3 regions of the Kineococcus gynurae genome follow, and region 1 is predicted to be linked to each of the others. Evidence: riboswitches for the same ligand, from Rfam matches in the RefSeq annotation. Region 1 holds a riboswitch; each other region holds the start of a gene.
The links. Region 1 has a riboswitch for S-adenosylmethionine ahead of ACFFKU_RS08620 (flavin reductase family protein). Riboswitches for the same ligand answer to the same signal wherever they lie in the genome.
Positions count from the first base shown of each region.

Region 1 (5,113 bases):
TGATCGTCGGGGGCGGCTTCGCCGGTCTCTACGCGGGTCGCAAGCTCGAGAAGCTGCTGCCTCCCGGTACCGCCGAGCTCGTCCTGATCAATCCGACCGACCACCTGACGTACGCGCCGCTGCTGCCGGACGTCACCGCCTCGGTGCTGGAACCCCGCCACATCGCGGTCTCCCTGCGCCAGGCGCTCCCCAAGACCAAGATCATCATCGGCCACGCGACCGCGGTCGACGTCGAGGCCAAGACCGTCACCGTCTCGCGCTCCGAGCACGGTCAGATCGACCAGGACACCCAGGTCGTCTCCTACGACCGCCTGCTGCTGTCGCCCGGCTCGATCACCCGTCGCTTCCCCATCCCCGGCGTGTCCGAGTCCGCCCGCGGGGTCAAGACGATCACCGAGGCCGTGTTCGTCCGCGACCACCTCCTCTCCCAGCTCGACGCGGCCGACGCCCTCCCGGACGACCCCCGCTTCGACGCCGAGCGCGCCGAGCGCATGACCGTCGTGGCGGTCGGGGCCGGCTACACCGGCACCGAGATCGTGGCCCAGACCCATCGGTGGCTGACCCGCGTGGCCGAGCGCTGGACGAACATCGACGTCCGCGACGTGCGCTGGCTGCTGATCGACGTCGCCCCGGCCGTCCTGCCCGAGCTCGGGCCCCGGCTGGGCCAGTACGCCCTCGCCGCGCTCAAGGACCGCGGCATCGACGTCCGCCTCGGCGTCTCGGTGCAGAAGGTCGAGGGCAACGTCGTCACCCTGACCGACGGCACGCCCGTCCCCTCCCGGACGCTGATCTGGGGCGCCGGCATCGCCGCGAGCCCGCTGGTCGGCACGCTGGGGCTGCCGCTGGAGCGCGGTCGTCTCGTCGTGGACGCCCAGGGCCGGGCGGCCGAGGACGTCTGGGCCGTCGGCGACTGCGCCGCCACGCCCGACCTGGCCAAGGAGAAGCCCGCCGACGGCCCGGCCCCGGTCACCCCGCCCACGGCGCAGCACGCGCAGCGTCAGGGCACCCGGGTCGGCAAGAACATCGCCGCCTCGCTCGGGGTCGGCGTCGCCCAGGACTACGTCCACAAGGACCTCGGCCTGGTGGCCGACCTCGGTGGGCTGACCGCCGTGGCCAAGCCGCTCGGGATCGAGCTGACCGGTCTCCCGGCCAAGATCGTGGCGCGCGGCTACCACCTCTACGCCCTGCCGAGCATGGCCAACCGGGCCCGGGTGCTCACCGACTGGTTCTGGCACGCGGTGCTGCCGGTCCAGGCCGTCGCGATCAACCAGACCCGCTCCGAGGACGCGCTCATCACCGCGGCCCAGAACACCGACATCTACGAGGGTGACAAGGCCCGCTCCTGACCTCGTCATGACGACGGACGGCCGTGCCCCGCGAGGGGCACGGCCGTTCGTCGTCGGTGGGTCGGCCGCTCAGGCGCGGCGGGCGGTGAGGTGCCAGAACGGCGTCCCGCGCTCGCCCACGGGGGCGAGCAGCTCCCCCGGCGAGACCTCGTGGAGACCGAGGTCGAGCAGGGCCACCCCGAGCACGTCAGGGTCCAGGCCCAGCTCGCCCCGCGCGGGCCGCACCGGCCCGAGCAGGGACAGCACCCCGCCGGGCCGCACCGACGACGACACGGTCGCGAGGTCGAGCAGCACCTGCTCGGCGCTGCCCCGGCCCCCGAGTACGTCGTGGCAGCAGACGAGGTCGAAGGAGCCCGAGCCGCCCGCCCGGTAGCGGGTCAGCTCGGCCAGGGTCGTCAGGTCCTCCAGGTCGGCGTCGACGGTCCGGATCCGGTCGGCGACGCCGGCCCGGTCGGCCGCCTCGTGGGCCTGGGCCAGCGCCCGGGCCGAGGTGTCGAGCACGAGGACCTCGTGCCCCAACCGGGCGAGCGCGACCGCGTCGCGCCCGGCGCCGCCCCCGACGTCGAGCACCCGGAGCGGGGCCGACCCCAACCCCCGCAGGACGGGGGTCAGGGCCTCGACGAGCCGGTCGTAGCGCCACGTGGGCGGGGTCGTGCCCCGCAGCAGCGTCGCCGGCCCGCGGCTCATGCCGTGGGCGAGGCGGGACTCCCGCCGCGCTCGCCGCCGGTGACGATCGGGACGCGCACGGCGTTGCCCCACTCCGTCCAGCTGCCGTCGTAGTTGCGCACGTCGGACAGCCCCAGCAGGTGGGTGAGCACGAACCAGGTGTGGCTCGAGCGCTCACCGATGCGGCAGTAAGTGATCGTGGGCTCGCCCGGCTCCAGCCCGGCCTCGCCCAGGTAGAGGTCCTCGAGCTCGCGCCGGCTGCGGAAGGTGCCGTCCTCGGCCGCCGCCTTCGCCCACGGGACGCTGGCCGCACCCGGGACGTGGCCCCCGCGCAGGGTGCCCTCCTGCGGGTAGTCGGGCATGTGGGTGCGCTCACCGGTGTACTCCTGCGGGGAGCGGACGTCGATGAGCTGACCGCCGAGGAAGTCCCGGACGTCGTCCTTGAACGCCCGGATCGCGGCGTCGTCACGCTCCACCACGGGGTACTCGGTGCGCTCGGGCGAGGGGACGTCGGTGGTGAGCTCGCGGCCCTCGGCGACCCACTTGGCCCGGCCCCCGTCCAGCAGGCGCACGTCCTCGTGACCGAACAGGGTGAACACCCACAGCGCGTAGGCGGCCCACCAGTTGCTCTTGTCCCCGTACAGGACGATGGTGTCCTCGCGCCGGATCCCCTTGCGCGAGAGCAGGTCGGCGAAGCCTTCGCCGTCGACGTAGTCACGCGTGACGGGGTCGTTCAGCTCGGTGTGCCAGTCGACCTTGACCGAGCCGGGGATGTGGCCGGTGTCCCAGAGCAGGACGTCCTCGTCGCTCTCGACGACGACGAGCCCCTCCCGGCCGAGGTTCGCGGCGAGCCACTCCGTGCTGACCAGGCGCTCCGGATGGGCGTACTCGGCGAACCGGGCCTGGGAGGTGTCGACGTCGGGGCGGGTGTCGGTGGAGCTGGTCATCGGGGTTCTCTTCCGTTCGAGGGTGGGTCGGTCGGGGAGGGCGCGCGCACGGGCCGGACGGACCGGGGCGCGACGAGGCAGGGTCGGCCGGGTCGGCAGGGTCGGCCGGGTCGGGTTGTCGCGGCAGGGTGCCGCACGGGGCGGACGCCGGTGGGCGCCCGTCGTCCGGGCCGGACGAGCCCGCAGCGGGACCCGGCGAGGAGAGGTCAGCCGCGACAGGCGGCGGCGACGCAGCGGCACAGGTCGATGTGCCGGCGCGAGCGCAGGAGCAGGGGGCGCGGGACCGTGACGGCACGCGGGCGGGCGACCCGAGGGGTCCGGGTGCTCGTGGACATGACTTCCTCCATCGTCCCCGGCGGTAGCACCCGCTCCCGACCTGCGGGGGGTTGCTGCGGCGTCGTCGATCCGGGTCTCTCGGCCGCTCTGGATGGCGTTGCCGAGAACCGTGCCCGGCCCGCGACGCGATGTCAACCGCACCCGCCGGGCCGGACCCCCGGACGGCGCAGCCACGTTGCACCGGTTGCGGGCCGACAGTAGATTTCGATTGAAGGTCACGAGCGCCGACATCGAGCCCCGGCTGGTCGGCCGGCAACCCTCCGTCACGCGATGGGGTGCCCCGGGTGAAGACCAGGTCCTGCGGCGACCGCCGTCGGACAAGGACGTGAGACCCGCGCCCCGCGCGGGATCTGAGGAGGACACGAAGGTGAGCACCGTGACCGCGCCCCTGCTGCAGCACGACCGCGACGAGCTCGACGCGACCGTCCTGCGGACCGCCTTCGGGCGCTTCCCGACCGGTGTGGTGGGGGTGGCCGCCCTCGACCCCACGACCGGATCGCCGATCGGGTTCGCCGCCTCCAGCTTCGTCGGCGTCTCCCTCGACCCGCCGATCGTCGCCTTCTGCATCCAGTGGACGTCGGGCACCTGGCCGGTGCTGGAAGAGCTGCCCCGCATCGGCATCTCCGTGCTGGGCGAGAGCCACGACGCCACCGCCAAGGCGCTCGCCGCCAAGGGGCGCGACCGGTTCGCCGGGCTGACCACCCGCTCCAGCGAGCAGGGGGCCGTCTTCATCGACGGTGCCGCCTGCTGGTTGGAGACCTCGGTCCGTGAGGTGGTCGCCGCGGGCGACCACGGGATCGTGCTGCTCGACGTGCACGCGCTGACCACACCCGAGGACGTCGAGCCGCTGGTGTTCCACGGTTCCGCGTTCCGGCGGTTGCAGACCCGGGCCTGACCGGGGCCCGGGTCAGACCGGGCGCAACCCCAGGTGCTCGCGCAGGGTCCGCCCCGTGTACGCGCGGCGGTAGGTCCCCTTCTCCTGCAACAACGGCACCACCCGGTCGACGAACTCGTCCAGGCCCGTCGGCGTGAGCGTCGGGATCAGGATGAATCCGTCGGCGGCGTCGGCCTGAACGTACCGGTCGATCTCGTCGGCGACGTGCTGCGGCGTCCCGACGAACTGCTGCCGCTGGGAGACCTCGACCACGAGTTCCCGCACCCCCCAGCCGTGCCGCTGCTGCAGTTCCCGCCACGCGTTCGCGGTGGCGGCGCCGTCCTGGACGTGCCGGACCCGTCCCTGCGTCACGCCCGGCTCGGCCACGGGATCGCTCGCGGGGAGCGGCCCGTCGGGGTCGAGACCCGGCAGTTCGACGCCCCAGAGCTGCTCCACGAACGCCACGGCCTGCTCCGGACCGACCTGCTGGAACCGGATCTCCCGGGCCCGTTCGGCCGCGTCGGCCGCGCTGTCGCCGAGCACGAAACTCGCCCCCGGCAGGATCTTGACGTCGTCCCGGTCCCGCCCGGCCGCCTCGGCCCGGGCCCGCAGGTCGGCGGTGAACGCCTGCCCCGCCTCGAGGGATCCGTGGATGGTGAAGATGGCGTCGGCGTGGGCCGCGCCGAAACCGCGGCCGTCGGGCGAGTCCCCGGCCTGCACCAGGACCGGATGGCCCTGCGGGCTGCGCGGCAGCAGGGACCGACCCACCACGTCGAACTGCTCGCCCCGGTAGGCGACCTCGCGGGCGGGGGCACCGGGGGCCCACGAGTCCCAGAAGACCCGGGTCGCCTCGATCGTCTCGCGAGCCCGGACGTAGCGGTCCTCGCGCCGCAGGTACCCGCCCCGGCGGAAGTTCTCCCCGGTGAAGGCGTCGGAACTCGTCA
Region 1 is NZ_JBHLUI010000008.1:473,025-478,137, reverse strand. It holds gene ACFFKU_RS08640 (NAD(P)/FAD-dependent oxidoreductase) at 1-1,346, shown strand, start outside; gene ACFFKU_RS08635 (class I SAM-dependent methyltransferase) at 1,416-2,033, opposite strand; gene ACFFKU_RS08630 (sulfurtransferase) at 2,030-2,959, opposite strand; gene ACFFKU_RS08625 (hypothetical protein) at 3,166-3,294, opposite strand; SAM riboswitch class IV at 3,509-3,625, shown strand; gene ACFFKU_RS08620 (flavin reductase family protein) at 3,621-4,190, shown strand; gene ACFFKU_RS08615 (NtaA/DmoA family FMN-dependent monooxygenase) at 4,203-5,113, opposite strand, start outside.

Region 2 (5,113 bases), on a different contig from region 1:
CGCCCTCGGCCTTGACCCGGGCGGCGTCGACCGTGTCGGCGGTCTCGCCCTCGGCGTACTGGTAGCCCGAGCGGCCGCGGATGCGCTGGTCCCCGCCGGAGCAGAACGCCCACCCCCCGTCGCGCGGGCTGGGGCCGTTCCCGGTCAGCAGGACACAGCCGACGTCCGGGGTGCGGCGGGCGTGGTCCAGGGTCCGGGCCAGTTCGTCGACCGTGCGAGGGCGGAACGCGTTGCGCACCTCCGGGCGGTCGAAGGCGATCCGCACCGTCCCTCGTTCCGGGCCCGGCCGCCGGCAGCGGTGGTAGGTGATGTCCTCCAGGTCGCCGAAACCGGCGACCTCCTCCCAGGCCTCGGGGTCGAACAGGTCGCTGACGGCACGCTCGCTCACCCGGGCACGGTATCCGCCGCATCCTCCGGAGGGCTGGCGCCCACGACCCCGGCCATGTCAGTATGTAAGGACAAACAAGGAGGTTCATCCATGCCGCTGCTCCGTTTCGACCTCGTCGTCGGCCGTACGCCCGACCAGCTCCGCACCCTGCTCGACGCCGCCCACACCGCGATGGTCGAGGCCTTCGCCGTCCCGGACTCCGACCGCTACCAGGTCGTCCACCAGCACGCCCCGGGCGAGCTCGTCCTGCACGACACCGGCCTCGGGATCGAGCGCACCGACGACGTCGTGCTGCTGCAGGTCACCAGCCGCCCCCGCGGTCGGGCGGCCAAGGAGCGCTTCTACGCCCTGCTCGTCGAGAACCTCGCCCGCGACTGCGGCATCAAGACCTCCGACGTCGTGGTCTCGGTCGTCGAGAGCGGTGACGACGACTGGTCCTTCGGGCACGGCCGGGCGCAGTTCCTCACCGGGGAACTCTGACCCCCGCGCCCAGGTCCCGCCCGTAGACGTGGACCCGGCCGTCGGCCAGCACGTGCACCTCGCGCTCGGCCAGCCGGGCGAACCCCAGCCGCTCGTAGAGCCGGTGCGCGGCGACCATCCGCGCCTGGGAGGCCAGCACCAGCCGGTCCAGGCCGCGCTGCCGCCCGACGGCGAGGGCGTGCTCGACCAGCGACGTCGCCACCCCGCGCCCGCGGGCGGCGGGGTCGGTGGCCAGCAGCCGCAGGTCCATCTCGCCGGGCCGGGACACGGCCGAGCAGTTGCGGCCCGGGCGCGGCAGGGTGACCGTCCCGAGCAGGGTCCCCTCGAGGGCGTCCACCGCCACCACCAGCTCGTGCTCGGCGGCGCGGCCGGCGGCGTCGGCCACCGAGGCCGCGTACGGCCCGGCGAGGGCGTAGTCGTGGGCGTAGGCGCGCAGCGCCAGGTGCCCGACCGCGTCGAACTCGTCGGGTCGGGCCGGACGCACGAGGGTCCGGACGTCGCTGAGGAGGCTCACCACGTGCTCCCGTCGGTACCGCGCTTGCCGGGTACGCCCTCCGCACCGGCCAGGTCTTGTCCCAGGAGCACCCCGTCGCGTGAGGGGTTGCCGGCCGCCGGCTGGGACACCGCAGCGGACCTCTTGACCTGTCGGCAGCCTAACGGACGCGCACGATGGGCCGAACCGGCGTCAGGATGCCCGGGTGAGCCCCACCACCCCCGACCTCGCCGAGCTCCTCGACGCCGCGGTCGTCGTGACCCTTCCCCTGCACCGCCGATTCCGGGGCATCACCACCCGGGAGGCGCTGCTGCTGCGGGGCCCGGCCGGCTGGGGCGAGTTCGCCCCCTTCCTCGAGTACGACGCGCAGGAGAGCTCCCGCTGGCTCGCCGCGGCGATCGAGGCCGCCTGGACGGGGTTCCCCGCCCCCCGGCGCGCGTCCGTCGAGGTCAACGCGACCGTGCCCGCCGTGCCCGGCGCCGACGTCCCCGCCGTCCTCGCCGGGTTCGGCGACTGCCGGACGGTCAAGGTCAAGGTCGCCGAACGGGGTCAGACCCTCGCCGACGACGTCGACCGGGTCCGGGCCGTGCGTCGCTGCGCCTGGGCCGACGCGCGGATCCGGGTCGACGCCAACGGCGGCTGGACCGTCGACGAGGCCGAACGCGCCCTCGACGCGTTGGGCGAGAGCGGGTTGGAGTACGCCGAGCAACCCTGCGCGAGCCTGGAGGAGCTGGCCGAGCTGCGCCGCCGGATGCACCGCAGCGGCGCGGTCGTCCCGCTGGCCGCCGACGAGAGCATCCGCAAGGCCGAGGACCCGCTGCGGGTCGTCGGGCTGGAGGCCGCCGACCTCGTCGTCCTCAAGGTAGCCCCGTTGGCCGGGGTCCGGCCGGCGCTCGCCGTCGCCGCGGCCTGCGGGCTGCCGGTGGTCGTCTCCTCGGCCCTGGACACCTCGGTCGGCATCGCCGCCGGCCTGGCCCTGGCCGCGGCCCTGCCCGAGCTGCCCCACGCCTGCGGCCTCGGAACCGTCGCGCTGCTGGCCGGCGACGTCCGCCACGACCCGCTCGTCCCGGTCGACGGTCGCCTCCCGGTGGGTCCGGCCGTGGCCGACGCCGACCTCGTCGAACGCCACCGCGCCCCGCAGGAGCGGCAGGGGTGGTGGCGCGAGCGGCTGCGGGCCGCCCACGCCGTGCTCAGCCCGGACGACCCGGACGGGGTCGCAGCAGGTTCGTGATCCGGGCCGTGCAGAGCCGTCGACCGTCCTCGTCGGTGACGACGACCTCGTGGCTGGCGATCGTGCGGCCCAGGGTGATGGCCGTGGCCGTGCCGGTCACGACGCCCGACGTCGCCGAGCGGTGGTGGGTCGCGTTGATGTCCAGGCCCACGGCCAGGGAGTGCGGCCACCCGTGCAGGGTCGCCCCGATCGAGCCCAGGGTCTCGGCCAGCACGCAGCTCGCGCCCCCGTGCAGCAGGCCGGCGATCTGCTGGTTGCCCTCGACCGGCATGGTCGCGACCAGCCGCTCGGGCGTGGCCTCCAGGATCTCGATCCCCATGCGCTGCAGCAGGGTCGGGCCCAGCCCGGCGGGGGCGGCCGCGGCGAAGACCTCGTTCAGGTGCCCCAGGTCCGCCCCGGGCTCGACGGTGTCGGTCATGGCGGGAGCCTGGCACACGGCCCCCGCGGGACGGGTCCGGGTGGGTGCCCCGTGGCGCGCGGATCTTCGGAAGCGAGAGACCATCGGAGGGTGAATCCCTCGACCGCGCTGGCGGCGGTCCTCGTCGACGCCCTCGTCCGACTGGGTCTGCGCCACCTCGTCCTCGCCCCCGGCTCGCGCAGCGCCCCGCTCGCCTACGCCGCGGCGGCCGCCGCCGAGGCCGGACGGCTGCAGCTGCACGTGCGGGTCGACGAGCGCAGCGCCGGGTTCCTCGCCCTGGGCCTGGCCCGCGGGGCCGGCTCGCCCGCCCGCGCCGAGCTCGCCGCCGTCGTCACCACCAGCGGGACCGCCGCCGCCAACCTGCACCCCGCGGTGCTGGAGGCCCACCACGCCGGGGTGCCGCTCATCGTCCTGACCGCCGACCGTCCGCACGAGCTGCGCGGGTCCGGGGCCAGCCAGACGGCCGACGCCCAGGCCCGTCTGTTCCTGCCCTCGGTGCGGTTCTCGGCCGACGTGCCCGCCCCCGTGGACCCCGACCGGCAGGCCCCGAGCTGGCGCTCCAGCGTCTCCCGGGCCGTGGCGGCGGCCCGCGGTCGGACGGGTCGGGCCCCCGGCCCGGTCCACCTCGACGTCGCCTTCGCCGACCCGCTGACGCCGGGCTCGACCCTGCGCTCGCTGGAGCCGGACCCGGAGATCGAGGAGCTCTCGGCGCACCCGCGCCTGGCCGGGCGCGACCCGGCCGGGCTCACCCGGGTCGCCCCCGCGGCCCCGGCGACCCCCGTCGTCCTGCCCCGGGGTCCGCGGACCCTCGTGCTGGCCGGCGACTGCCCCGACCCGGCCGTGGGGGCCGCGGCGCGGGCGCTGGCCGAGCAGGCCGGGTGGCCGCTGCTGGCCGAACCCTCCTCGGGGGCCCGCGGCGGGGAGAACACCGTCGGCGCCTACCGCGTGCTGCTGGAGTCCGACGACAGCGAGGGCCCGCTCGGCAAGGCCGTCGACCGGGTGGTCCTCTTCGGACACCCGACCCTGTCGCGGCCGGTGTCACGGCTGCTGGCCCGCGACGACGTCGAGGTCGTCGTCGTCAGCGGCGGGGGAGCCTGGTCCGACGCCGGGTTCCGGGCCTCCGCCGTCCTGCCCGCCGCCACGGTCGACGCGCCCGCCCTGCCCGCCGAGCGCCGCTGGGCCCGCCGCTGGAAGCAGGCGGCCGAGCGCACCGAGGCGGCGCTCGCGGGGCTGCTCGACGGCCCCGGCGCACTGTCCGGGGCGGCCGTGGCCCGCGCCGTGGTCCAGGCCTGCGCGGCCGACGGGGCCGCGCTGATGGTCGCCGCCAGCAACGCGGTCCGCGACGTCGACCTCGCCGGCTCCCCGTCGGCCGACGTCGCCGTCGTCGCCAACCGCGGCCTGGCCGGCATCGACGGGACCCTGGCCAGCGGGTTCGGCGTGGCCCTGGCCCGCCGCGGCCCCGTCCGGATCCTGGTCGGCGACCTCGCCTTCCTGCACGACGCCAACGCCCTGCTGATCGGTCCGGTCGAGGAACGCCCCGACGTGACCATCGTGCTGGTCAACGACGACGGCGGCGGCATCTTCGAGACGCTGGAGCACGCCACCGCCGTCCCCCGCGAGGTGTTCGAGCGGGTCGTGGCCACCCCGCACGGGGCCGACGTCGGGGCGTTGTGCGCCGCCTTCGGGGTTCCGCACTCCTGCGTCACGTCCCGCGAGGAGCTACGCGAACGGCTCGCGGCCCGCCCCCGGGGCATCCGCGTCCTCGAGGTCCCGCTGGACCGGCGGGCCGTGGCCGGGCACGTCGAGGCGCTGGCCCGGGAGGTCCGCGCCGCGGTCGCCGCCGAGGACGCGGCGGCCGGGGACACCGGGGCGTCCCGGTCCTGAGACGACGAGAGCCGCGGGACGCGCGAGGCGTCCCGCGGCTCTCGCGGATCGGTGGTCCGGTGCCGGACGGGTCAGGCGGGCTGGACCTCGGCCATCGGGCCCCAGCCGGTCGCCTCCTCGGCGTCGATGTAGATGATCTCCGGGGTGCGCGAGACGTAGGGCGGGAAGGACGCGATGGCGTCCTTGAAGTGCTGGGTCTGCACGTGGGCCGCGCCGGCC
Region 2 is NZ_JBHLUI010000010.1:247,020-252,132, forward strand. It holds gene ACFFKU_RS14840 (1,4-dihydroxy-2-naphthoyl-CoA synthase) at 1-388, opposite strand, end outside; gene ACFFKU_RS14845 (tautomerase family protein) at 479-868, shown strand; gene ACFFKU_RS14850 (GNAT family N-acetyltransferase) at 852-1,382, opposite strand; SAM riboswitch class IV at 1,398-1,511, opposite strand; gene ACFFKU_RS14855 (o-succinylbenzoate synthase) at 1,567-2,592, shown strand; gene ACFFKU_RS14860 (PaaI family thioesterase) at 2,552-2,911, opposite strand; gene menD (2-succinyl-5-enolpyruvyl-6-hydroxy-3-cyclohexene-1-carboxylic-acid synthase) at 3,101-4,894, shown strand; gene ACFFKU_RS14870 (putative quinol monooxygenase) at 4,966-5,113, opposite strand, start outside.
Region 2: another riboswitch for S-adenosylmethionine. It lies ahead of ACFFKU_RS14850 (GNAT family N-acetyltransferase); the one in region 1 lies ahead of ACFFKU_RS08620 (flavin reductase family protein).

Region 3 (5,113 bases), on a different contig from region 1:
CGCGCTCGCTCGCCCCCTGCGGTTGCTGCGCAGCGACGTGGAGGCGGCGGCCGAGTTCCGGGCCGCCCTCACCGAGCACCTGTCCGGCAGCACCGGGCTCACCGTCCTGGCCGGTCCCCGGTTGCACCGTCGGCACCTGGAGGACCGGGTCCGGGCGGTGGCCGCGCACGGCGGGGTCCGGGTCGCGACGCAGTCGGCGTCGAAGGCCATGCTCGACGAGTCGCACCCGGCGACCCTCGGGGTCTACGCGGGGGAGTTCACCGTCGCTCCCGCGACCCGGGCGGCGGTGGACGGGGCCGCGGCCGGCGGGACGGAACGGCTGGTCCTGGCCGGCGTCGTGCTCACCGACTTCCTCACCGGGCGGTTCACCCACGGTTTCGACCCCGACGCCGTGGTCGACCTGCAGCTCGACCACGCGCGGGTCGCCGGGGCGGAGTTCCACGGGGTCCACCTGGAGGAGTCGCTGGGGATCCTGGAGGAGATCGTCGCCGCCCGGACCGGTGCCGTCACGGCGCGCGCCGAGGTCCGGGCCTCCTCCGCCCGGCCCATCACGGGGGACGCCCCGCTGGCCCACGCCGAGTTCTGGCCGATCCTGCAGGACTGGCTGGCCCCGGGGACCCTGCTCGTGGCCGAGGCCGGCACCTCCTTCTACGGTGCCCTGGAACTCACCCTCCCCGACGGGTGCGACCTCCTGGGTCAGCCGGTGTGGTCCTCGATCGGGTACACGCTGCCCGCGGCCCTCGGCGCGGTGCTCGCCGCGCCGGACCGCGAGACCGTGCTGCTCATCGGCGACGGTTCGGCGCAGCTCACCGTGAACGAGCTCGGCCGCCTGCTGGAGCAGGGGTCCCGGACGACCGGCCCGGCCCCGACGATCTTCCTGCTGAACAACGAGGGTTACACCGTCGAACGGGCCATCGCCAGCCCCGAGGCCGTGTACCAGGACGTGCTGGCATGGAACTGGACGCAGCTGCCCGCGGCGCTCGGGGCGCCGGCCACCGCGGTGTTCCGGGCGGCGACGTCGGCCGACCTGACCAAGGTCCTCGCCGAACGTCGGGCCGACCCGCAGCGGCCGGCCCTCATCGAAGTCGTGCTTCCCCGCGACGATGCTCCCGAGCTGCTCAAGGTGCTGGCCCGCAGCATCCGCTGAGCCGGGGGGTTCCCCCACGCACGTCCCGTGTGAGTTTCCTCGCCCCCTCGTCGCTGAAGTTGACGGGGGCAGCAGCGGCTCCTAGCGTTCCCTCAGGTCATGAGTGACAGCGCGAAGCCCTGGCTGGCTGTCCGGCAACCCTCCTCCGTGGCGGGGTGCCCCAGGTGAAGACTCGGCCGCTCCCCGCCCGGGGCCGCGGCAAGTACGGGTTCTGAGTCGCCGACGAGCGTTCCGTCGGCACGAGCGTGAAAGAGGTCGACCAACCATGTCCAGCACCGGGTCCTCCCCCGCCCTCCCGCCCAAGCCGAAGCGCAGCCCGGTCCCGATCGTCGCGGGAATCGTGGTCGCCGTCCTCGTCGTCGTGGGCGCGGTGATCTTCTTCAACCGCGGCGGCGACGACGTCACCACGACGGCGGCCGGCGGGGCCGAGGCGCAGACGGTCAAGATCGGCGTCGCCGACAAGGCGCAGGACTACTGGAAGCCCTACGTCGAACTGGCCAAGTCGCAGCTGAACGTGGACGTCGAGCTGGTCAACTTCGGCGACTACAGCCTGCCGAACCCGGCGCTGTCGCAGGGTGAGCTGGACATCAACCAGTTCCAGCACATCCAGTACCTGGCGAACTACAACGTCACCGCCGACGACGACCTGCAGCCGATCGCCTCCACCGCGGTCTACCCGCTGCCGTTGTACTCGACCACGGTCGACGACGCCTCGGCGATCCCGCAGGGTTCCGTCGTCGCCATCCCGAACGACGCGATCAACGAGGCGCGCGGCCTGCTCGTGCTGCAGTCGGCCGGGCTGATCACGCTGGCCGACGGCGGCAACGCCTACTCCACCGTCTCCGACGTCACCAGCGCCAAGGTCAAGGTCACCCCGATCGACGCCTCGCAGACCGCCAACGCGCTGCTCTCCGGTTCGGCCGTGGCCGCGATCGTGAACCAGAACTACGCGACCGACGCGAAGCTCCCGCTGGACGACGCGATCGCCCAGGACGACCCGTCCGACCCGACCGCGGCGCCGTACGTCAACCTGTTCGCGGTCCGCGCCGAGGACAAGGGCAACGAGACGTACCGCAAGCTCGGTGAACTCTGGCACGACCCGTCGGTCCAGGAGCTGTTCAAGAAGGCCAACCCGACCGCGGTCGTGGTGGACGAGTCCGCGGCCAAGCTGCAGGCCGACCTGGCCACGGTCGAGCAGGACGCGCGGGACGCGGCCTGACGTGACCGCGCTCGTCACGCTCGACAAGGTCGGCAAGCGCTACGACCGGCCCGGGGCCGGGCCGGTCGTGGCGGTCGACGACGTCAGCCTCGAGGTCGCCGAGGGCGAGGTGCTGGCGGTCATCGGGTACTCCGGGGCCGGCAAGTCCACCCTGGTACGCCTCGTCAACGCCCTGGAGATGCCGACCTCGGGATCCGTCCGGGTGGCGGGTCAGGACCTGACCCGGTTGTCCGAGAAGGAGCTGCGGGCCGCGCGGTCGCGGATCGGGATGATCTTCCAGCAGTTCAACCTGTTCCGGTCCCGGACGGTCGCCAAGAACGTCGGCTACCCGCTCAAGGTGGCCGGTGTCGCCCGGGCCGAGCGGGACCGGCGGGTGGCGGAGCTGCTCGACTTCGTCGGGCTGCTGGACCGCGCGCACGCCTACCCCGAGCAGTTGTCGGGCGGGCAGAAGCAGCGCGTCGGCATCGCCCGGGCCCTGGCCACGAACCCGCCGCTGCTGCTCGCCGACGAGGCGACCAGCGCGCTGGACCCGGAGACCACCGAGGAGGTGCTGGCCCTGCTGCGGCGGGTCAACACCGAGCTCGGGGTCACCGTCGTCCTCATCACCCACGAGATGGAGGCGGTCCGCCAGATCGCCGACCGGGTCGCGGTCATGGAGAAGGGTCGGATCGTCGAGATCGGCGACGTCTACGAGGTGTTCACCGCCCCGAAGACCGCGGCCGCCCGACGTTTCGTCCGCACGGCCACGCACGACCGGCCCTCGCCGGAGATCCTCCGGCGGTTGCGCGAGCACCACACGGGCCGCCTGGTGTCGGTCCGCATCACCGACCGCCCCGGGCTCCAGCAGGTCGTCGATCGCTGCTTCCGCGACGCGGGGGTCCAGGCCGAGCTGGTGTTCGGCGGGGTGGGGGAGATTGCCGAACGGCGGGCGGGGTCGCTGACCTACGAGCTGGGCGGCGGTGACGGGGTCGCCGACGTGGACGCCGCCCTGCGCAACCTGCGCGACGCCGGGATCGACGCCGAGGAGGAGAACTGACGTGGACGGCTTCTTCGACGGCGTCGACCCCGACGTCTACCTGACCGCGATCGGGACCACGCTGTTCATGACGGTGGTCTCGATGGTCATCGCCGGGGCCGTGGGGCTGCTGCTCGGGGTCGCGCTCTACGCGACCCGGCGGGGCAACATCCTCGAGAACCGGATCGCCTTCGGGATCATCGGGTTCGTCGTCAACCTCATCCGGCCGATCCCGTTCGTGATCCTCCTGGCCACCCTGTTCCCGCTGCAGCAACTGGTGGTGGGGACCTCGATCGGCACCCCGGCCGTGACCTTCACCATCGCCTTCGCCGCCGGGTTCGCGGTCGCCCGCATCGTCGAGCAGAGCCTCGTCGCGGTCGATCCCGGGGTCGTCGAGGCGGCCCGGGCCGCGGGTGCCTCCCGGCTGTCGATCCTCTTCACGGTGGTCGTCCCGGAAGGGCTCGGCCCGCTGGTGCTGGGCTACACGTTCATCTTCATCGGCATCGTCGACATGACCGCCCAGGCCGGGATCATCGGCGGTGGTGGGCTCGGCGACTACGCCATCACCTCCGGTTCGCAGCGCTACGACTACGGCGTGGTCATCGCCGCCGTCGTGGCCATCGTGGTCATCGTCCAGATCGGTCAGCTCGTCGGGAACCGCATCGCCCGGGGTGTCATGCGTCGGTGACGCGGTCATCCCGGTGGGCTCACCCGTCCCGCCGTTCAAGACCGCCGACGGCGGTGCCGAACGATGAAGGGTGTTGCGGACCTGGCGCTGGACCCTCCCCGCGCTGCTGTGCGCGGCGGCGGTCGTCCTACCGGCGTTCCATCCCGGCCCGGTCGCCCGCTTCCCCGTCGCCGTGGCCCCACCCCTGCTCCTGCTCGGGGTGGGGCTCGTCGGCTCCCGCCGGGCCCACCCCGTCGAACGTTGCGGCTGGCGCTGGATCAGCATCGGCGCCGGGTTCCTCGTCGTCGGGTTCGTCATCTTCCACGTCCTGTGGCTGCAGCAGGGGCACGCGGTGTTCCCCTCGCTCGCCGAACCGTTCTTCGCCGCCGGGTGGCTGGCCCTCATCGTCGGGCTCTACCGCTGGGGTCGGGGTGCGGAACGGACGCTGCTGTCCGACAGTGTCGTGCTCGCCCTCGGGCCGGGACTGGTGGTCCTGTCCCAACTGGTCCGTCCGCTGCTGGCCCGGGCGGACTCGGTGGAGATCTTCGTCACCGCCGCCTTCCCGCTGCTGGACCTGGTCCTGCTCGTCATGGTCGTCCGGCTGGGGTTGCAGGGGCGCATGCGCATCGCCTCGGTCGCGCTCATCAGCACGGGGTGCGGCCTCCTGCTGGTCGGCGACACGTTGCTCACCGTGCTCTACCGGGTCACCGACACCCCGCTCGTCTACTGGTTCGGCGCCCCCACCTCGATCGCCGTCTCGCTCATGGCCGCCTCCGGCCTCGTTCATCCGGCGGGTGCCCGCTACGGGACGGAGTTCGGCGACCGCATCCGCCTCACGCTGCTCCCCATCGCCGCGTGCGTGCCGCCGGTCGCCCTGTTCCTGCAGGGCCTGGCCGGCCACCCCGTCGACTGGCAGCTCCTCGGTGGCGGATCGGTCCTCATGGCGGTCCTCATCACCTTCCGCCTGCGCGGTGCGCTGCGGACCATGGGCGAGCAGTCCCGCCGCCTGCGCCGGGAGGCCAGCACCGACCACCTGACCGGCCTGGCCAACCGCCGCAGCCTCGC
Region 3 is NZ_JBHLUI010000003.1:169,229-174,341, forward strand. It holds gene ACFFKU_RS02165 (alpha-keto acid decarboxylase family protein) at 1-1,147, shown strand, start outside; SAM riboswitch class IV at 1,243-1,358, shown strand; gene ACFFKU_RS02170 (MetQ/NlpA family ABC transporter substrate-binding protein) at 1,413-2,366, shown strand; gene ACFFKU_RS02175 (methionine ABC transporter ATP-binding protein) at 2,368-3,402, shown strand; gene ACFFKU_RS02180 (methionine ABC transporter permease) at 3,470-4,069, shown strand; gene ACFFKU_RS02185 (GGDEF domain-containing protein) at 4,140-5,113, shown strand, end outside.
Region 3: another riboswitch for S-adenosylmethionine. It lies ahead of ACFFKU_RS02170 (MetQ/NlpA family ABC transporter substrate-binding protein); the one in region 1 lies ahead of ACFFKU_RS08620 (flavin reductase family protein).